One region of the Bradyrhizobium sp. G127 genome, then DNA from elsewhere that is predicted to be linked to it. Evidence: predicted binding sites of a transcription regulator. Region 1 holds the regulator's gene; each other region holds the start of a gene.
What was found. Region 1 encodes HrcA, which represses chaperone genes, less so after heat shock. Its sites were predicted from a motif close to GTTAGCACTCNCNNNNNGNGAGTGCTAAC; they were not measured.
Positions count from the first base shown of each region.

Region 2: groES (co-chaperone GroES) is a predicted target of HrcA. The motif match lies at 3,548-3,576, and genes of this name have one in related genera.
Region 3: LVY71_RS15745 (co-chaperone GroES) is a predicted target of HrcA. The motif match lies at 2,392-2,420, and genes of this name have one in related genera.

Region 1 is NZ_JAKFGN010000001.1:111,076-118,370, forward strand. It holds gene dnaK (molecular chaperone DnaK) at 1-785, opposite strand, end outside; gene LVY71_RS00570 (hypothetical protein) at 1,129-2,067, shown strand; gene grpE (nucleotide exchange factor GrpE) at 2,074-2,700, opposite strand; gene hrcA (heat-inducible transcriptional repressor HrcA) at 2,792-3,883, opposite strand; gene rph (ribonuclease PH) at 4,043-4,759, shown strand; gene rdgB (RdgB/HAM1 family non-canonical purine NTP pyrophosphatase) at 4,796-5,434, shown strand; gene hemW (radical SAM family heme chaperone HemW) at 5,431-6,588, shown strand; gene LVY71_RS00600 (penicillin-binding protein activator) at 6,650-7,295, opposite strand, start outside.
Region 2 is NZ_JAKFGN010000001.1:861,490-868,784, forward strand. It holds gene LVY71_RS04125 (hypothetical protein) at 1-1,080, opposite strand, end outside; gene groL (chaperonin GroEL) at 1,388-3,040, opposite strand; gene groES (co-chaperone GroES) at 3,150-3,446, opposite strand; gene LVY71_RS04140 (hypothetical protein) at 3,765-4,298, shown strand; gene LVY71_RS04145 (protein phosphatase CheZ) at 4,525-5,295, opposite strand; gene LVY71_RS04150 (L,D-transpeptidase) at 5,586-6,395, shown strand; gene LVY71_RS04155 (DUF2076 domain-containing protein) at 6,462-7,283, opposite strand.
Region 3 is NZ_JAKFGN010000002.1:777,418-784,712, forward strand. It holds gene LVY71_RS15730 (acyltransferase family protein) at 1-977, opposite strand, end outside; gene LVY71_RS15735 (usg protein) at 1,064-1,378, opposite strand; gene LVY71_RS15740 (DUF1353 domain-containing protein) at 1,780-2,289, shown strand; gene LVY71_RS15745 (co-chaperone GroES) at 2,462-2,776, shown strand; gene groL (chaperonin GroEL) at 2,833-4,476, shown strand; gene LVY71_RS15755 (hypothetical protein) at 4,499-4,657, opposite strand; gene LVY71_RS15760 (hypothetical protein) at 4,677-5,138, opposite strand; gene LVY71_RS15765 (hypothetical protein) at 5,135-5,758, opposite strand; gene LVY71_RS22900 (hypothetical protein) at 5,827-5,958, shown strand; gene LVY71_RS15770 (c-type cytochrome) at 6,189-7,193, opposite strand.

The sequences.
Region 1 (7,295 bases):
TCAGCAGCCTCTTTCAGGCGCTGCAGAGCGAGCTTGTCGTTGCGCAGGTTGATGCCCTGCTCCTTCTGGAATTCGTCGGCCAGATAGCTGACCAGACGCATGTCGAAATCTTCACCGCCGAGGAAGGTGTCGCCGTTGGTGGACTTCACTTCGAACACGCCGTCGCCGATCTCGAGGATCGAGACGTCGAAGGTGCCGCCGCCGAGATCGTACACCGCGATGGTGCCCTGCTTGGTCTTGTCGAGACCGTAAGCAAGCGCCGCCGCAGTCGGCTCGTTGATGATGCGCAGCACTTCGAGACCGGCGATCTTGCCGGCGTCCTTGGTGGCCTGACGCTGGGCGTCGTTGAAATAGGCAGGAACGGTGATGACCGCCTGATCGACCTTCTGGCCGAGATGGGCTTCCGCGGTCTCTTTCATCTTTTGCAGGATGAAAGCGGAGACCTGCGACGGCGAGTAGGTCTGGCCATCGGCCTCAACCCAAGCATCGCCGTTGCCGGCCTTTACGATCTTGTAGGGGACGAGCTTCTTGTCCTTTTCGACCGTCGGATCGTCGTAGCGGCGGCCGATGAGGCGCTTCACGGCGAAGATGGTCTTTTCCGGATTTGTCACCGCCTGGCGCTTGGCCGGCTGGCCGACGAGGCGTTCACCGTCGTCAGTGAGGGCGACAATGGACGGGGTCGTCCGCATGCCCTCGGCATTCTCGATCACTTTCGGCGTTTTGCCGTCCATCACAGCGACACACGAGTTCGTGGTGCCGAGGTCGATCCCAATGACCTTTCCCATGGTCCTCTAGTCCTTCTTTTTGCGGCAGGTTGGCTGGGCCCTGACGGCGCACCAATCCAAACCCCCAATATCAAATGTTCGCGACGTCGCGACGCTCCGCCTCATATAGGAGGGGCCCCTAGGCCTGCAAGGACCGGCCCTTGTAAACAGCAGGGAAAATGAATTTTCACGCAGAAGGCCGGATCCCACCGCCGGACGTGGAGCCGGGGACAATGCGTCAATTTGCAACGATTCAGGGGTTGATCTCATGGCCCGGCGCAGAAACAGTTCGACCCGCGCCGCACGCGATGAAACTTCCACTCCGCTTCACCAAACCGCCTCAATGCGGCATCAGTCAGGTCTCATGAAAACGATCGTCCGCGTCCTCACCCTCGTCGCCCTCACCGCCGCTGGCCACTCAGCCATCGCCGCCGATGCGGTATTCCCCCCCGGCGCGCGCGTTGGACTGGTGCCGGCCGAAGGGCTCGCCGTGGCCAAGGAATTTCTCGGCTTCGAAGCCGAAGACCAGAAGATCAAGGTCGGGGTCGCCGAGATTCCCCCCGCGGCATTCGAGGCCGTCGAAACGGCGCTGAAAGAAGGCAAGACCGCCGGCCCCGGACCAAAGCCCGAAGCCTTCGAGACAGCGGCTGGCAAGGCTTACATCACATCCGACACCGGCAAGGACGGCGCCACCGCGATCCGGATGTATTCGCTGATCGTATCCGGCGGTGAGAAGTTCACGGGCTATGTCATCGCCCAAGTCCGCGACGATGCAGCAAAACCCTTGTCCGAGGAAATCATTCGCAAGATGCTGTCGTCGGTCGCCCTGCGCAAGGAAGTCCCGGTCGAAGAACAGCTCAGCCTGCTCCCTTTCAAGATCGGCGATCTCGGCGATTTCAAGACCGTGCGCACGCTGGCACCACGCTCATCGGTCCTGCTGACCGACGGCACCGAGGACACCAAGCTCGACGGCGCGCCCTACATGGTGATCGGGCTGGTCGGAGCGGGTCCCGAAAAATCCGACGATCGCGGGCGCTTCGCCCAACAAGTCGCGGCGACCATTCCCGGCCTGCGCAACGCGCGTATCACATCGAGCGAGCCGCTTCGGATCGAAGGCACGCCCGGATATGAAACACGGATCGATGCCGTCGCCGGCAAGGACGATACGCCGGTGACCGTGGTGCAGTGGCTGCGATTCGGCAGCGGCAGTTCGCTGCGGATCATCGCGAGCGCCACGCGCGAGGAATGGCCGAAAGCTTTTCCGCGATTCCGCGCCGTCCGTGACGGCATCGATCCGCGCTAAAGGCGCTTAGTCGTTCGCTGAATCCTGCGCAGCCGAAGGCGCACTCTTTGCGCCGCCCTTGGCCACTGCGACCAGCGCCGGCCGCAACACCCGCTCGCCGATCGTGTAACCGCCCTGCACCACCTGCACGACGGTGCCCGCCGGCACCGAGGAATCCGGCACTTCGTACATCGCCTGATGAAAGTTCGGATTGAACTTCTCGCCGAGCGGGTCGAGCTTCTGCACGCCGTTCTTCTCCAGCGTCTTGTGCAGCGAGCGCTCAGTCAGTTCGACGCCTTCAATCAGCGCCTTGAGGCCTGCGTCAGCGGCTTCCCGCGCCTCGACCGGCACCGCATCCAGCGCGCGCTGCAGATTGTCGGCGATGTCGAGCACGTCGCGCGCGAACGCCGTGATGCCGTAGGTGCGCGCATCAGTGACTTCGCGCTGGGTGCGCTTGCGGAGATTTTCCATCTCGGCCAGCGTGCGCAGCATGCGGTCCTTGGCGTCCGCGACCTCCTTCGTGAGCGCTTCGACAGAACCTTCCTCGGGATCGTCAGGCATCACGTAAGGCTTTGAGACCACAGGCTCCTTGTCGTTCGCCAGCTCCGGCGCGGACGCATCCTGCGGTTCCTTTTGCCCATTGGAATTGGCCATAACTCACCTTTTCAGAAAATCGTCGTCTGGAATGCGGGAATGTTAATCCCGCATATCGTGCTTTAGGCGCGGAAAATCAAGCGCAAACGCGCTATTTGCCGATCAGCTGGCTGACGATGCGGGCGGCATAGTCCACCATCGGAATGACCCGCGCATAGTTCAGCCGGGTCGGACCGATCACGCCCAGCACACCGACGATCTGACCCGCGCCGTCTCGATAGGGCGCGATGATGGTGGAAGAACCGGACAGCGAGAACAGCTTGTTTTCGGAGCCGATGAAAATGCGGACGCCATCGGCGCGCTCGGCGCGGCCGAGCAGATCGATCACGCCCTTCTTGGCTTCGAGATCGTCGAACAACAGCCGCACCCGCTCGAGGTCTTCCAGCGCGTGCAGATCTTCCAGCAGGTTGGCGTGGCCGCGAACGATCAGTTGACGTTCCTCGCTGGCGCCGCCGGACCAGCTCGCGATTCCCGCCGTGATGACTTTCTGCGTCAGTTGATCGAGTTCGTTGCGGCTCTGTGTCAGCGCGACTTCGAGCTCGCTGCGCGCCTCGGCCAGCGTGCGGCCGCGAATCCGCGCGTTGAGAAAATTCGAGGCTTCCGTCAGCGCGGATGTCGGCACGCCCGGCGGCAACGGCAACACGCGGTTCTCGACCTGGCCGTCTTCCGCCACCAGCACGACGAGCGCCTGCTCCGGCTCCAGTCGCACGAACTCGATATGTTTTAGCCGCACATTGGACTTTTGCGTGAGCACCACGGCCGCGGCGCGGGTCAGTCCCGACAACCGCGTCAGGGCCTCGCTCAATGCCGCTTCGACCGATGTCGCGCCGCCGACCGATTTGAGCTGGGTCTCGATCGACTGCCGTTCAGGCTCCGACAGATCGCCGACCTGCATCAGCGCATCGACGAAGAAACGCAATCCCAGTTCTGTCGGCAGCCGCCCGGCCGATGTATGCGGCGCATAGATCAGGCCCAACTGTTCCAGATCCGACATCACGTTGCGCACCGAAGCCGGCGACAGCGGAAGGGTGATCAAGCGCGAGATGTTGCGCGAGCCCACCGGCTCGCCGGTCGCAAGATAGCTCTCGACGATCTGGCGGAAAATATCCCGCGACCGCTCGTTGAGCTGGGCCAGTCCCGCGTTCGGCGTTATCAGGTGACTGATCGGGTCGTGATGGGCCAAATCGAGCTCCAAACGGGTTGTTCTCGCTACAATTGTCCATCGCGTGGCGACATGACAAGCCGCTTTCGCTGGACATCCTTATCTTCCCTTGCCGCTGCGATCCCAACCCCCTAAAAGCAGCGCCAAATCAAGGTTTCCCAAGTTTCAGGAGGATTTACCATGCGGCCGAGCCGTCGCGCGCCCGACGAACTGCGCCCCGTCACGCTGGAACGCGGCGTGGTCAAATACGCCGAGGGTTCCTGCATGGTGAAATTCGGCGACACCCATGTGCTGGTGACCGCCACGCTGGAAGACCGGCTGCCTCCCTGGCTCAAGGGTCAGGGCCGCGGCTGGGTCACCGCTGAATACGGCATGCTGCCCCGCGCCACCCATGAGCGCATGCGCCGCGAATCCGCCGCCGGCAAGCAGAGCGGGCGTACAGTCGAAATCCAGCGCCTGATCGGGCGCTCGCTGCGCACCACCGTCGATCTCGTTGCACTGGGCGAACGCCAGATCACCGTGGACTGCGATGTCATCCAGGCCGACGGCGGCACCCGCACCGCGTCGATCACCGGCGCATGGGTTGCGCTGGCCGATTGTCTGCAATGGATGAAGGCGCGCAACATGCTGAAGAACGACAACGTGCTGCGCGACAACGTCGCCGCAATCTCCTGCGGTATCTACAACGGCACGCCGGTGCTCGATCTGGATTACGCGGAAGATTCCGAAGCCGAGACGGATGCGAACTTCGTCATGACCGGCGACGGCCGTATCATCGAAGTCCAGGGCACCGCCGAGAAGACGCCGTTCTCGCAGGAGGAATTCCTCAGCCTGATGGCGCTGGCGAAAAAGGGCATCGCCCGGCTGGTGGACCTGCAAAAAATGGCGGCGGCGTAACGACTTTGACGTCATGGCCGACATGACGGGGATATACTGATGTCCATGCATCGCCGAATCACCGGCCGCCTTGTGATTGCGACTCACAATCCCGGCAAGCTCGCCGAGATGCGCGAGCTGCTGGCCCCTTATGGCGTGGAGGCGGTGTCGGCGGCTGAACTCGGTCTGGACGAACCGGATGAAAACGGCACAACGTTTCAGTCTAACGCGCGCATCAAGGCTGCAGCGGCGGCGAATGCAACCAGTCTCCCCGCCTTCGCCGATGACTCCGGGCTCGCCGTCGATGCGCTTGATGGCCAGCCGGGTATCTACTCGGCGCGCTGGGCCGGCAAGGACAAGAATTTTCTCGTCGCCATGACGCATATTGAACGCCTGCTGCAGGAGCGCGGCGCGAAGGAGCCCGCGCAACGCAAGGCGCACTTCGTCTCGGCGCTGTGCGTGGCATGGCCGGACGGACATATCGAGGAAGTCGAAGCGCGCGTCGATGGCACACTGGTGTGGCCGCCGCGTGGTGACGCAGGATTTGGCTACGATCCGGCCTTCCTTCCCGACGGTCATGCGCGCACCTTTGGTGAGATGACCAGTATCGAGAAACACGGCCTGCCGCCGCACGGCATGGGGCTGTCCCATCGCGCCAAGGCGTTCGTAAAACTCTCGGAGCTGTGCCTCAAATGAGCACCGACGCGAAAAATGCTTTCGGCGTTTACGTGCACTGGCCGTTCTGCCTGTCAAAGTGTCCGTATTGCGACTTCAACAGCCATGTGCGTCACGCGCCAATCGACGAGTTTCGTTTCGCCCGCGCGTTCGAACGCGAGATCGAAACCACCGCCGCGCGCAGCCCGGGCCGCGAAGTCACATCGATCTTTCTCGGCGGCGGCACGCCATCCTTGATGCAGCCGCAAACCGTTGGCGCGATTCTCAACGCCATCGGCCGTCACTGGCATGTGGCGAGCGATGTCGAGGTAACACTGGAAGCAAATCCGACCAGCGTCGAGGCCACGCGGTTTCGCGGCTATCGTGACGCCGGCGTGAACCGGGTTTCCCTCGGCGTACAGGCGCTGGACGACGCGTCATTAAAGGCGCTCGGACGGCTGCACACGGCGCGCGAGGCGCTCGATGCGGTGGCCATCGCGCGCTCGGCGTTCGACCGCTATTCGTTCGATCTGATCTACGCGCGGCCGGACCAGACGCCGAAGATGTGGGAGGACGAGTTGAAGCTCGCGATCTCCGAAGCCGCCGAGCATCTGTCGCTGTATCAGCTCACCATTGAGCCGGAGACGCCGTTTTTCGGCCTGCATGCAGCGGGCAAGCTCAAGACTCCGGATGAAGACGTCGCCCGCGCGCTTTACGACGTGACGCAGGAGGTCTGCGCGCAGCACGGCCTGCCTTCCTACGAAATATCAAATCACGCGCGGCCGGGCGCCGAGTGCAAGCACAATCTGGTTTACTGGCGCGGTCAGGAATATGCCGGCATCGGGCCCGGCGCACATGGCCGTCTCGACATCGGCGGCATCCGTCACGCCATCGCCACCGAGAAGCGCCCCGAGACATGGCTGATGCGCGTCGAGGCGCAAGGCCACGGCGTTACCGCCGACGAACTCCTCACCAGCGAGGAGCGCGCCGACGAATATCTGCTGATGGGTCTGCGCCTTGCCGAAGGCATCGATCCGGTGCGCTACCGCGCGCTGTCCGGTCGCTCGCTTGATCCGCGCCGGATCGAAATCCTGCGCGATGAAGGCGCGATCGTCGTCGATCCCGACGGGCGCGTGCGCGTGACGATGCAGGGCTTTCCAGTGCTGGACGCGGTGGTCGCGGATCTGGCTGCGTAATACTGCTCGTCATTGCGAGCGAAGCGAAGCACTCCAAAGCGGAAAGCAAAAAGCTGCGGCGTTACGCCCCGAAACTCTTCGGCGAACCGGCCACGATCTGGCCACCGCCGGGCGTGGCGCGCATCACAGCCAGACCGCGCTCGTTGGTGCCGTCGCTGCGGAAACGAAACAGTCCATCGATACCGGCGAAGCCCGACGGATTGGTCAGGACGTCCGGTGAAAAACGCTGGCCGCCCTGTGTGCGCGCGAGTGCTGCCACCAGTGCGACGCCATCATAGGCCAGCGTCGCAGTGCGCACCGGATCGCCGCCATACTTGGCGCGGTAGCGGCTGGAAAAACTCCGGAAGCCCGATGGGTCCGGCGCGGCATACAGGCCGCCGCGCAGATTGGCATTGGCAAACACCCGCGGATTGTCCCACAGGCCGGTGCCCAGAAGCTGCAGGCGTTTAAGATCGGCACCGTTCGCCGCAAGCGCATCGGCGACACCCACCAGCGCATCACCATCGTCGGCAAGCAGCAATGCATCCGCGCTCGCCAGCGCCTGACCGAAAGTGCGCGCCGAGGCCGAAGGATCGCCGCTATATTTTTCGAAAGCGACGATGCGGCCACCCTTGCGTGCAACGGCTTGCTTGAAAGCCGCTTCCACCACATTGCCGTAGGCATTCTCCGGCAGGAAGGCCGCGAAAGATCGTTTGCCGGTGCCGGCG
Region 2 (7,295 bases), 750 kb from region 1:
CTGCAGGCGTGGGCCGGGCGTCTCGTCCGTGGTCTTGCTGGAGGGAACGGCAAGCCAGACGATCAGGTGGTCAGAGGTGCCGGGCTTGTCCGGGCTGACCAGCGCGGTGATCTCCAACGTCTCGGTCAGATCCAGCGCGGGCGCCAGCTGGCTCGGGCGCTTCAAGGTAAAGGTGAATTCGCCGGTGGCATCGTTCCACGCCGATGTTCCGGGCTTCGCGGACATGACCTTGGCGGCCGTGGCTGTGAGTGCAGCGGCGAATTTGTCGCGATTCAGTTTTCCGCCGTCGCTCCATTCGCCGGCGGCAAACCGGATCGCGCGTTCCATGTCATAGGTGCCGGAGGTCCAGCCGGCGGCGGTCACGCCCGTCGCCGTCTTCAGGCTCGCGACCAGCGCGGGGGCGCGCGCGGGATCGGCCACCAGACGCAACACCTGATAACCCGAGCGCAGCGCGTTGCAATCGGTGGCGATGCTGTCGAGTGCGATCTGGACGTTCTGGGTCTTCAGGCTCTTGACGAGTTCGGCGAAATTCTCGCGCTTGACCCGGACCGCGACCGATTGCGGCGACACCTGGGTGAAATCCTTCGGCGCTTCGCTGAGGTCGTCATCGACCACCTGCGATTGCTGGAATTCGTTCTCGTCGACATCGGCGTTGTCCGGTGATGACACCGAATTGGGGACGGTTCCGAGCGTGATCTTGCCGTCGAACGATGTCGATTTGCTGCCCTTGCGGATCAGGCTGACCGTGACCGGCGTCTTGTTCTCGAAGCTCTGTCCGCTGCCGCTGAGCTTCTCGCCTTCAACCTTCAAATCGATGGCGAAGCGGTCCTTACGATCCGAGGTGGTCGATACCGAATAGCAGACATCGAGCAGGGCCGAGACCACCTTGCCGCCCTGCCGCGTTTCCTTGATGAAGGCGTCTACCGGCAGATCGCCGAGAAGATCGCCCAGCGAGTTGAAATAGCGCACGTCGCTCGCAGCCGGTGCCACCTTTGCATCCTTGGCCGCCTGGGCATGGGCTGCCGTCCACGATCCTGCGCCCAGAAGAGCGACGGTGCAGCCAATCATCAATGCGCGCATAATCTCGATCCTGAATCGCGGAATTGCCAGTGGAGTAGATTTGACATTCGCGTCATGCCTTGCGGTTGCTTTGCAACGCGAATGTCAAATCCAAACTCCACTAAAAACTTATAGTTGCTAGTGGTCCTTTGATTTCAACATTCGCAAAGATGCTCGTTGAAATGGGAAGCGAATGTTGGAATCGGACCACTGGTCGCCGGACAATCTCAAAACCGGGACGGATTGTCGCGGCATTTCTTGACGTCAGACAACAAAAAAGGCCGCCCGCAGGCGGCCTTTGCTGTCGTTAAAGCGAAGACGGTGGGCTTTAAAAGCCCATGCCACCCATTCCGCCCATGCCACCCATTCCGCCGCCGCCCGGCATTGCCGGAGCTGCTTCCTTCGGCAGTTCCGCGACCATGGCTTCGGTGGTGACAAGGAGACCGGCAACCGAGGCCGCGTCCTGCAAGGCGGTGCGAACCACCTTGGCCGGATCGATAATGCCCTTGGCGACCATGTCGACATACTCTTCGTTCTGCGCGTCGAAGCCGAAGGTTTCGCTCTTGTTGTCGAGGATCTTGCCGACAACGATGGAACCTTCGACGCCGGCGTTCTCGGAGATCTGGCGGATCGGAGCTTCCAGCGCCTTCAGCACGATGTTAATGCCGGCCTGCACGTCGGAGTTGTCGTTGTTGATGCGGCCGACGGCCTTCTTGGCGCGCAGCAGCGCGGTTCCGCCGCCCGGCACGATGCCTTCCTGAACGGCGGCGCGGGTGGCGTTGAGCGCATCCTCGACGCGATCCTTCTTTTCCTTCACTTCGATCTCGGTGGCACCGCCGACGCGAATGATCGCGACGCCGCCGGCGAGCTTGGCCAGACGTTCCTGGAGCTTCTCGCGGTCGTAGTCCGAGGTAGTTTCCTCGACCTGCGCCTTGATCTGGTTCACCCGCGCCTCGATGTCAGGCTTCTTGCCTGCGCCGTTGACGATGGTGGTGTTCTCCTTGTCGATCACGACCTTCTTTGCGCGGCCGAGCATCTTCACGGTGACGTTCTCGAGCTTCATGCCGAGATCGTCGGAGATCAACTGACCGCCGGTCAGGATCGCGATGTCTTCCAGCATGGCCTTGCGGCGATCGCCGAAGCCCGGAGCTTTCACGGCCGCGACCTTGAGGCCGCCGCGCAGGCGGTTCACCACCAGCGTGGCTAAGGCTTCGCCTTCGATGTCCTCGGCGATGATCAGCAGCGGCTTACCGGTCTGAACCACGGCTTCGAGCACGGGCAGCATGGCCTGAAGGCCGGAGAGCTTCTTCTCGTGCAGCAGCACGTAAGCGTCTTCCAGCTCGGCGGTCATCTTCTCGGGATTGGTGACGAAGTAGGGCGAGAGATAGCCGCGGTCGAACTGCATGCCTTCGACGATGTCGACTTCGGTATCGAGCGACTTGGCTTCCTCGACCGTGATGACACCCTCGTTGCCGACCTTCTGCATCGCCTTGGCGATCATGGAGCCGATGGTGGCGTCGCCGTTGGCCGAGATAGTGCCGATTTGGGCGATTTCAGCGGAGGAGGCAACCGGCTTGGCGCGCTTCTCGATGTCCTTGATGACGGCGGCAACCGCGATGTCGATGCCGCGCTTGAGATCCATCGGATTCATGCCGGCGGCGACGGACTTTGCGCCTTCGCGCACGATGGCCTGAGCCAGCACGGTGGCGGTGGTGGTGCCGTCGCCCGCGGTGTCGTTGGTCTTGCTGGCGACTTCACGCAGCATCTGCGCGCCCATGTTCTCGAACTTGTCCTCCAGTTCGATTTCCTTGGCGACGGTAACGCCGTCCTTGGTGATGCGCGGTGCGCCGAAACTCTTGTCGATCACGACGTTGCGGCCCTTGGGACCCAGCGTGACCTTGACCGCGTTGGCGAGAATGTCGACGCCGCGCAGCATGCGGTCGCGTGCGTCGCCGGAAAATTTGACGTCCTTGGCAGCCATTGGAATTTACTCCTGATAATGTGGGTTTCCGTCACCCTGAGGTGCGAGCGCAATGCGCAGTCTCGAAGGATGACGGTCGATGTCGGTTCAATGGGAGGCGAGAACGTCCTTACTTCAGGACGCCCATGATGTCGGACTCCTTCATGATGAGGAGTTCTTCTCCGTCGAGCTTCACTTCGGTGCCCGACCATTTGCCGAACAGCACGGTATCGCCGGCCTTGAGATCAATCGGGATCAGCTTGCCAGCTTCGTCGCGGCCGCCGGGACCGACGGCGACCACCCGACCCTGCGAGGGCTTTTCCTTGGCGCTGTCGGGAATGATGATGCCGCCTTTGGTCTTCTCTTCGGCGTCGATGCGCTTGACGACGACACGATCATGCAGCGGGCGAAAAGTTGTCTTGGCCATCGGATGTCCTTTAGGCGTTGCTTGTAAAATTTGACGTGCGGTGGGGCGCGGGCCGTGGATAATGGGGGCATGGCTACCCCCTTGAGGGATGAAGCCTTGCCCTTAGCAATCGCGCTCCGAGAGTGCTAAAGACGGCTCGGGAATATTGGTTGCAGCCGATCCTGTCAAGCGAGGCTCTTAAGGCCTTGGTGAGGCCAATATAGGATGATCTGGAAACCATTCAGGGGACGCAGCGTATTGACGGGGGTCAGCTTGCGCAGCGTGAACGGCGGTTCTGTCGGTCTGGCAGGCGGCCACGTGTTCTTGCCGGGAGACACCATGACCACAATGAACGAACGAAGCAGCGCCTCCAAAATTATCACGTTGGCGGCCTTATCGGTGCTGTCAGGTTTTCTCGGTGCGTGCGGCGGGGGTGGTTTCGGCGGATTCAGCGGGTTTGGCGGGGGACAGGCTACGGTGCAAGAACCGGCGGCGGCTCCCGAAATTCCCGCGACCATCCGTGCAGATGAGATTGTCGGACGCTGGGGGCTCGCCTCGTTCCACAAGCCGGACGATCGCGTCCGTACCGAAGCAGCGGCGCGCGGCCAGTGCAAGAATCCCTATGTGATTGGCCAGGGCGCTACCGGCGGCGTCATCATGCATCTGCCGGATGAAGCGACCCCGCAGGAACTGCGCCTCAAGGGCAGCCAGAGCGGCAAGAACTACATCGGGCCGGCCGGTCCCGCCGGTGGAGAGAAGGATCGCGAGATCGTATCCTTCGATGGACGTGTGTTGATGACCCGGTTCATCGACAAGGATGCGTCCGGCCGTTACGGAACCATGGTCTATGTCCGCTGCGCGCCTCGCGCCTGAGGGCAGGGGCTGGTTCTGACCATCGAATGAACTGCGAGACAGCGGGGAAGGATGCGACTGTCACCATCCCCGGGTCAGCCCGCATAGCGCCGTTGGCGCCTGAAACACGACCCGAGGGCAGTTCTGAAAACAAGAAACCCGGAAACGGGTCCGGGTTTCTGCATCCTGATTGTGTTTCAAGGTTCTGATCTGGTTCGAACGCCGGTGTCGGCTTTCGGGGCGTGTCCTAGTTGAACATCGCGTCGATGTCGTCCTGCGATGCATGTCCCACATCATCGAGACCCTTCGGGCCGTTCAGGAGACGGGCATCGCCGACACGGGTGTCGAGGATCGCGGGCGCGTGCTGCTTGATCGCGTCAACGCCGCCCCAGATCTCCATCATGACGGTGATGTGATGCTCGATGAACTTCATCGTGGTCATCACCTTGCTGATGCGCTGGCCGGTAAGGTCCTGAAAGTTGCATGCCTCGAAAATGCTGACCACGCGCTCGAGGATTTCCTCGCTGAGCCGGGCGTGCTGATCCGGCGATGACGTCTTGCCGAGGGCGGTGGCCGCCTGATCGATCGCTTCCGCTGCTTCCAGAATCTGCTGGGTGGCTTCTTCGGTGCCGCCGACCACAGCGCCGAGTTCACCGGTGACTTTCGACATCTCGTCGCCGCTGAAGCTGTTGCCGTGGAGCACGGCGATTTCCTGCTTGGTGCGGGTGATGGCGTCATGGATGAGATCAAGCTCGACCTTGAGCTTTTCGCATTGCTCGATCTGCGCGCGATAGCTCGCGAGAAGCTGCTGGGCCGCCGTCAGATCCTGCGCCGAGGGAGCGTCTTCCTGTTCTGCAGCGGGGCCGCGATGGTGAGACGCCATCTGCGCGCGAATGGCGCGCAATTCGCTCATGATCTGGTGATGATGCGGATTAACGTCGCTGTCGTCTTGGTCAATGATAGGCATGTCGCCGGACTGCATGGTCTCGATCCGATATCGTTTGCGCTGAATAGCCATTGGTCTCCCCAATCCCTGATGCAGCGTTTGTAACCCGGTGTCATTTAACGCGAAGTTTCAGGCGGAACTGTTCTCTTCATGAGATGAAAGCCGCCGCATACCGACGGTTAACCATGCGGCGGCGGCATTCATCGAAAATAAACGCTGTCGGCAGGAACACCGCGGACATGCGGACGTGGTGAATCCAAAACCCGGTTTTGTTTACCAAACCGACGCGAATTGAAACTTAAATGGATCGAGTTCAGGCGCGCTGTCCGCGCGTCAACGACGAAACAGTGCAGAGTACGTCGATGTCCAGAAAAGTATCCCTCGCGCTTGTCGCCGGCGCGGTGTGTCTCGGCGCTAGTTCAATTCAGGCTTTTGCTTTTGACGACGACATGCCGGGCGAAAATCCCCGGGTGATCTATGCGCGGCCGCAGGGCAGTCCGCCGATGCCGATCCGGGTTGCCTATCAGGAGCGATCCAGAATGGGCGGCGGCTTCATCGAATTCCTGTTCAGCGGCGGGCAATCGGGCGACCCCGGCTATGCGCAGCCGCGGTACGAACAGCACGATGAGCCGATGCCGTCACGCGGCGGCCTGCCGCCGATGGACCCGCAGTACCGTCAGGAGATGCGGCAGGGTGACGTTTCGATCGAGCCGGGCCGTCCCGGGATAGATCCGAAATTCGAGAAGCAGGTGGTTGAATACAACAGGGGACATGCACCCGGAACGCTGGTGATCGATACGCCGAACAAATTTCTCTATCTCGTGCAGGGCGGCGGCAAGGCGCTACGCTACGGCATCGGCGTCGGCAAGCCGGGTTTCACCTGGTCAGGCGTGAAGACGATCTCTGCCAAGAAGGAATGGCCGGCCTGGACGCCGCCGCCGGAAATGCTCAAGCGCCGTCCCGATCTGCCGCGCCACATGGAAGGCGGGCCGGAAAATCCGCTCGGCGCCCGCGCGATGTATCTCGGCACCTCGCTGTATCGTATCCACGGTTCCAACGAGCCATGGACGATAGGTACCAATGTGTCGTCGGGCTGCATCCGGATGCGCAACGAGGACGTGATCGATCTGTATGGCCGCGTCCCTGTCGGCACCAAGGTCGTCGTGATCTGAACGAAACCGAAATCAAAAACGGCCGCTGGTTTCAGCGGCCGTTTTCATTTCTGCTAACGGAGGCGATCAGGCGAAATCGCTGTCGCCGTCATCGAAGTCGCCGGAATCGTAGTCGTCGTCATCGTCCTGATCCTGGTCTTGGTCCTGATCGGCATCCGCCTGCGCCTGGTCGTAGGAGCTCTGACGCTGGCTGTCGCCGCCGCTCTTGCCGACGTCATTGACGCCGGCATCGCGTGCGAGATCGCTGGATGACGAGCCGCTGTCCCACGGGCTCTTGCTCGCGCCCCCATCGGCGGTATTGCCGAAACCCTGCTGATGCGATCCGCCGCCCATCAGGCCGCGGATGCTGTTCATCAGCATCGATCCGCCGATAACGCCGGCAGCCGTCGCTGCGGCGGTGCCGAGAAACGATCCACCGCCGGTATTGCCGCCACCGAACAGTCCGCCGCCGGGATTTCCAGACCTGCCATCATTATTAGGCCGAGGATCATTCATGCGCGGATCGTCAGCCGCTCGTGCGTTGCCGAGCGCCTCACCGCTGTTCCAGACCGGCCCACGCTGCGCGCCATAGCCGTCGCCGGGACGGACGCTCGGCACCGAACCACGGCCCTGACCGGGTCCGAGAATCGCATCGCGCATGGAATCGAGAAAGCCGCCGGACGGGCGCGGCTCCTGTTCGCCGCCTTCCAGTTCCTGAATGCGGGCGTTGGCGCGCTTCAAGGCTTCATCCTGCACCAGCACCGTCTGCACCAGCGCGTAGACGGCATTTGGCGCACGGCGCAGCCCCTGCATGATTGCAGTTTCCGCGTCCGGCTCGCGCGGTGACGTCTCGAGCTTGGCGAGACGGTCGAACAGATCGTCAACCAGTTGGCGTTCCTGCGGCGTCATGATTCCCTCCTC
Region 3 (7,295 bases), on a different contig from region 1:
AGGACGGCTTTCTCGAACGCATCCGGCGCGAGATCCGGTTTTGAGAATTTCGCGTAGATGAAAAGCGGCCAGTGCCACAGATAGAGCGAATAGGAAATCTTACCGAAAAATCCGGCGATTTTCAGCGGCGACCAGAGGGCGCGGACAGTTGCGCCGCCTTCCAGACCGCTCCAGATGAAGAGAGCGGCACCCGCGCAAGGCAGCAGCGCCGCCGCTCCGGGAAACACCGTGCCGTCGCGGTAAGCGATGGCGGGAACGAGAACCATCGCCAGCCCGATCCCACCTGCGATCCGCCGCAGATGGATGTTGCGAACAACCGGAAAGCCCTTCACGGCGACAAGGCTTCCAGTCAGAAATTCCCACGCACGCGGCGGACTCATGAAGAACGCGGTGGCAATGCGCCCGCTCGTCATCAGCCAGTAACTAAAGACGAAGGACGCCAGCGCCGCAGCGCCGAGTCCGGCGAACACTATCCAGTTGCGGTGCGACGCCCGCCCCTGCCACCGCAGCAGCGCCCAGACCAGCAGCGGCAGCACCAGATAGAACTGCTCTTCCACCGATAGCGACCATGTATGAAGCAGTGGCTTTTCGTCGGCGGCCTGCGCGAAGTAATTGGTCTGCCACCAGAAGAAGATGTTCGATGTGAAGGTGACCACCGCCGCGATCGAGCGGAAGAACTCGTGGCGCTCCGACGGCAGAAGCAGCCAGAACGACGGCAGCACGGTCAGCACGAGCATCACGTAGAGCGCGGGCAGCAGCCGCCGTACCCGGCGCTCGTAAAACCGGGCGAAGGAAAAGTCCCCCGCCATCATTTCGGACTGGATGATCTGGGTGATCAGAAATCCGGAGATCACGAAGAAGATATCGACGCCGACATAACCGCCGCGAAACGGCGGGATGTCCCAATGAAACGCCAATACCGACAGCACCGCAACGGCGCGCAGCCAGTCAATATCTTCTCGGTAAACATGCGCCATGAATGAAAACGTCGGAAATCATCAATATCCGACGTTTATGCGGTGCTTTCCATGCGAAGTAAACCGGACAGCCGGCCGGCTCGATCTCAATGCAGCCGGAACACCCCGTCGATCGCTTTCAGCTCGGCGGGCTTCACCAGCTTCGAATGCGCGACGGTGACGGCGACCAGCGGCCCTTCCAGCTTGGCCTGCCAGAAGGCGAGAAAGTCCTTCAGCGCCGGAAAGTTCGGAAACAGATCGTAGTTCTGCCAGACGTAGGATTGCAGCAGCCAGTGGTGATCGGGCCGGCGATACAGGATTTCGGCCGTCGTCAGGCCGTAACCGGCGAGCTGCTTCTTGAAGTCCTCGGAGACAGCGCCGTCACGGACAGCGACCTGCGGGACCGTAGCTTTCGAAACCATCAGAACCTCCGTAGAGCGTTTTCCGGCGAGGCGGCCTTACGACTCGTCGTCGAAAACGCGACCAGAAAAATGGCGGAGGCGATCGGCAAACAGTGGCTAACCGGTTTTTGTCGAACGCGCTCGCACCCGCTTTCAGGAGCATTTTCTGGCGGCGAACCGGACATCCACTTCGCCGGAAAAGGCTCAGTTGAGCGCGCGAGCCGCGACCGAATCCACTTCGCGACTGAACGCGCTTAAGGAAAAGTCTCACGCAATACGAAGGTTCATCACAAGCCTAAATGTTAAATAAAGTGTTGCCTATCAAGGCAGTAGCAGCATGACTCCGGGACTGCTGACAATGCGTGGCTGACAAGGCCGGGCGCGCATGCGAGCCTCACGCCTCGTCAACACGGAGCGGGGCCATGAGCCGTTTCACGGGCGAACTCACCATCACGCAGCTCGATGTGGACTACCGCACATGGCGGCTCGAGCAGCCGCTGGTCTACGAGGTCGGCGACGAGAATTCCGGCCACCTGATCGAGGTGCACAAGCTATTCGAGACCGACGGCGCGTCGATCCCCCGCCTGTTCTGGTCGATCCTTCCCACATGGGGCCGCTACAGCCGCGCCGCTGTGATTCACGACTATCTTTATAATGAGCTGCGCGAAGGCACCCAGCCGCACCCCGAAGCACCGACCCGGCAGCGCGCCGACGCGATCTTTCTCGAAGCCATGGCCGTGTGCGGCGTCGGTCTGCTGACCCGCTGGGCCATGTGGGCCGCAGTGCGGCTGTTCGGGTTCCTGGCGTTGCAGGCGGCCCGCGCCATGGCCTGGAAAACCGAAAAGCCGATGCCCAAGGAAGTCGCGCCGAGGCCCGAACTGGACATCGTCCGCAAGCGGCGGGCGGAGAAGCCTTCCCCTCCGCCGCGTTAACGATCCGGCAAAATTTGGCAGCCGGGCCGCCCGACTGCCAAAATTTCTGCTACAGACCCTTGCCCGGCACCCGCCGCGGGCCTATGTCCGGTGCAGTCTGGGGGTAGCACTCGCTAACCTCGACTGCCAAAATTCGAAAACGCAAGCATCATCAAAGTTTTAGGAGGACTGCATGAAATTCCGTCCGCTTCACGACCGCGTCGTGGTCAAGCGCATCGACGCCGAAGAGAAGACTGCTGGCGGCATCATCATTCCGGACAGCGCCAAAGAGAAGCCCTCGCAGGGCGAGATTCTTTCGGTTGGCCCGGGCGGCCGTGACGAAGCCGGCAAGCTGATCCCGATCGACCTCAAGGTCGGCGACATCGTCCTGTTCGGCAAGTGGTCCGGCACCGAGGTCAAGATCGATGGCCAGGAAGTCCTGATCATGAAGGAAAGCGACATCATGGGTGTCATCACCGACACCAACGCGAAGAAGAAGGCCGCTTAAGAGCGCCCTCTCTCCCACCCAAAATTCAATCTTCCTGACACTCAAGGAAACCCAACATGTCAGCTAAAGAAGTCAAATTCGGCGTCGAAGCCCGCGACAAGATGTTGCGCGGCGTCGACATCCTCGCCAACGCGGTGAAGGTCACGCTCGGTCCGAAGGGCCGCAACGTCGTTCTCGACAAGTCGTTCGGCGCTCCGCGCATCACCAAGGACGGCGTCACCGTCGCCAAGGACATCGAGCTTGAAGACAAGTTCGAGAACATGGGCGCGCAGATGGTCCGCGAAGTGGCCTCGAAGTCGGCCGACGCTGCCGGCGACGGCACCACCACCGCGACCGTGCTGGCCCAGGCCATCGTCAAGGAAGGCGCCAAGGCGGTTGCCGCTGGCATGAACCCGATGGATCTGAAGCGCGGCATCGACCTGGCTGTGGAAGCCGTGGTCGCAGACCTCGTTAAGAACTCCAAGAAGGTCACCTCGAACGAGGAAATCGCCCAGGTCGGCACCATCTCGGCCAACGGCGACAGCGAAATCGGCAAGTTCCTCGCCGACGCCATGAAGAAGGTCGGCAACGAGGGCGTCATCACGGTTGAAGAAGCCAAGTCGCTCGAGACCGAACTGGACGTCGTCGAAGGCATGCAGTTCGACCGCGGCTACATCTCCCCCTACTTCGTCACCAACGCCGACAAGATGCGCGTTGAATTCGACGACGCCTACATCCTCATCAACGAGAAGAAGCTCTCGTCGCTGAACGAACTGCTGCCATTGCTGGAAGCCGTCGTGCAGACCGGCAAGCCGCTTGTCATCGTCGCTGAAGACGTCGAAGGCGAAGCCCTCGCCACCCTCGTCGTCAACCGTCTCCGTGGCGGCCTCAAGGTTGCAGCCGTCAAGGCTCCGGGCTTCGGCGACCGCCGCAAGGCCATGCTGCAGGACATCGCGGTCCTCACCGGCGGCCAGGCGATCTCGGAAGACCTCGGCATCAAGCTTGAGAACGTGACCCTGCAGATGCTGGGCCGCGCCAAGAAGGTGATGATCGACAAGGAAAACACCACCATCGTCAACGGCGCCGGCAAGAAGGCCGACATCGAGGCGCGCGTGTCGCAGATCAAGGCGCAGATCGAAGAGACCACTTCGGACTACGACCGCGAGAAGCTTCAGGAGCGTCTGGCCAAGCTCGCAGGCGGCGTCGCGGTGATCCGCGTCGGCGGCGCAACCGAGGTTGAAGTGAAGGAGCGCAAGGATCGCGTTGATGACGCGATGCATGCGACCCGCGCGGCTGTTGAAGAAGGCATCGTGCCGGGCGGCGGCGTCGCCCTGCTCCGTGCTTCCGAGCAGCTCAAGAAGATCAAGACCCAGAACGACGACCAGAAGACCGGCGTCGAGATCGTCCGCAAGGCGCTCTCCGCTCCGGCCCGCCAGATCGCCATCAACGCAGGCGAAGACGGCTCGGTCATCGTCGGCAAGGTGCTGGAGAAGGATCAGTATTCGTACGGCTTCGACTCGCAGACCGGCGAATACGGCAACCTCGTCTCCAAGGGCATCATCGACCCGACCAAGGTCGTTCGTGCGGCGATCCAGAACGCAGCTTCGGTTGCGGCGCTGCTGATCACCACCGAAGCCATGATTGCCGAACTGCCCAAGAAGGGTGGCGCGGCCGGCGGCGGAATGCCTCCGGGCGGCGGCATGGGCGGCATGGATTTCTAAGTCCAGCCCCCCAGGCGAGTAGTCAAATACGAAGGGCGCGGTGCAAACCGCGCCCTTTTTGTTGGCGCCACTTCATCATTCCGGGCGGCGCGGCATTCTTCATGCGCTCCGCAGACCCGAAATCTCGCTCGACGATGACGAAATACAAAAACCCGACAGCGATACCTTTTTTGTTTGCCACTTCAAATCCGCAGCCAAACCTACTTCTTAGCCTGTCCGAAGAGATTGACGAGAGCCTCGTGAGCGACAGAGACGTCAGCGGCCACACTACGCGCGAGTTCGATTGCGCCATCCGGAGTTTTGAGGTTGCCTTCCTCGGAGTCGATCATCAGCCCCTTGACCAGACCCACATAGGCTGCCGCCGCCTGGTAGGCTGCGGCACTGCCTTCGAAACTCATGCTCCAACGCAAGGTGTGGATGTGAGCTACATGCTCAGGAAACGCGACTTTGGGAAATATCTCGCGCAATTCAGCAAGACCGCTTCGGCTTAGCTCCATAAGCACGGGTGTCTTCAGATACTCTGTGCGTAATCGCACCTCCTTTGTCTGCAATGTCTCGTCGTCGAGAAAACGGACATCAAAGCCAAGTGCGTCGATGGCCTTTTGCCAAGCCTGCGTGGAAGGAACGTCCTGATCGGAGAGCAAATATATTTCCATGCTCATCGTGCCAATCTCCAGAGCAAATCATAAGATTTGCGAGATACACCTCGAGTCACGTTCAGTTCAAAGACTGGCGTACCTGATGCCGCGCCGGTTTTCTCGCGCAATTCGTCAGCCCTCTTTTGAGACATGCGAGCGTTGCCCGTCTTCACATCGTAGATCGCAACAATATCGCCCTGAATATTGCGCAATGTAACGTCAGTACGAACACTGCCAGCAAATCCATAATAAGGATCGGCATCTTCCAGGCTGAATGTGCGTTCTATGTCGCCTATACCCTGCAGGCCCTTTAGCCAGACTTCAAGACCGAATGCCGTATGCACAAGCATCCCATAGACCTGCGGACTCATCGAAGGCAGATATTCAAGCTTCTCGATGACATCCGTCAAAATATCGCTCAAAGCATCCGACGTCTCGTCGATGCTTTGAATTCCCGTGTAGAAGCCGGTTGAGGTCGTGACGACAACCCCGCCTCCGCTTGTCCAGCGACCATGAGCATCCCTCGGCTGATCCTGGTTAAACCCGGCTTTCAATGCCAACATAAAATGATGGAACGCATCATCCGCTTTCCACGCGAAAATTCTGCCCTCCAATTCGACTAGCTTCCTTTGTAAGCTCACCATCAAAATTCTTCCCGCTTAAGCAATACTTGGAAATCGTAATAAGGATTTTATTCCTAGTCAAGATATTTATGATCCAACGCGACCTCTTTTGCATCGGTCTGATCACCACCGAAGCCATGATCGCCGAACTGCCCAAGAAGGGCGGCGCCGCCGGCGGCGGAATGCCTCCGGGCGGCGGCATGGGCGGCATGGACTTCTAAGACGTCCATCAGACTTCCAAGCTGAATACGAAATACGAAAGGCCCGGAGCAATCCGGGCCTTTTTGTTATGTCGTCATTGCGAGCCAACGGCTCCGGCTCCGCCGGCCCGATGACCGGCTGCGCGAAGCAATCGATCGATGGTCCAGCAATTGACGGCTGGATTGCTTCGTCGCTATCGCTGCTCGCAATGACGACCCCTGCTACGTCGCCGCATTCTCTGCCCCGCGCCCTACCTCGCCCTCTCCTTCGCCCGCTGCAGCCTTGCGATCGCGGCGCGGATCGGCGCGAACGGCCCGTATTTGTGCTGCCGCTCGCTGAAGCCGTCCGCGTAAGGGCCGTAAGCCGCATCGACCGGCTTCTTCAGACGATCCGGAAAGTCCTTGTCCAGCCCCGCCTTCTTTGGGCGCGGCTGCGACACCATGTAGGCGGCGACGTCCCACGCCTGCGCCACCGACAGGCGCGGATTCCAGTAATCGACGCCGTGCGGCATGTTGAAATGCACGAAGTTCGCGGCCGTGATCAGCCGCGCCATGCCCGCGCCGTCGTTGAAACTGTCCGGCCCCCACAAAGGCGGCACCATGTAGCCGAGATCGGTGGTCGGCAGGCTGCGGCGAATGCCTGAGCCATCGGTGTTGTGGCAGGAGAGACAGGCGCTCGCATAAATCTTCTTGCCGCGCACAGGATCGGCCGCGCGCTTCAGTTCAGGCATCGCACCGGCGCCGAGGCCCGGCAAGGTCTCGCCGGGTGCCACGCCCGACGACAGAAACTTGATATAGGCGACGATGGCCTGCATCTCCGCGCTGTCGTCCGGCAGCGGGCGGCCATTGAGGCTGCGCGCCATGCACGAATTCACGCGGTCCTCGATGGTGATCGTTGCGCCGAGCCGCGCGCTGTATTGCGGAAACAGCTCGTACAGACCGAAGATCGGCAACCCGAACTTCTTCGTGCCGGCCTGAAGGTGGCAGTTGCTGCAGGCGAGATTGTTGCCGGCATACCGCTTGGCGGGGTCCGCCACCTCCGGCCCGATATGGGCGTAGGTCGCCGTGATGAGATCGCGGCCGCGGCGCACCTGCAGGCCATAGGCATCGGACGACAGCGCGCCGACCTCGGGCACCGTCCAGACTTTCGGCGCGGTCGTCTGCGCCAGCGCGGAATGGGAGACAGCGACGGCAACCGCGAGCGCGACAAGCCGGACGACACCAAGTGGAAACCGCCGACCCTGATGCGATGTCATGCCCCGCCCCCGTGATTGAAAGCGCAGCGTCTGCGCCTCGATTCGTTGGGCACAGAGTAATTGCGTCACATGACGGGTGTCACGGGCGAAACGGCAGATGCG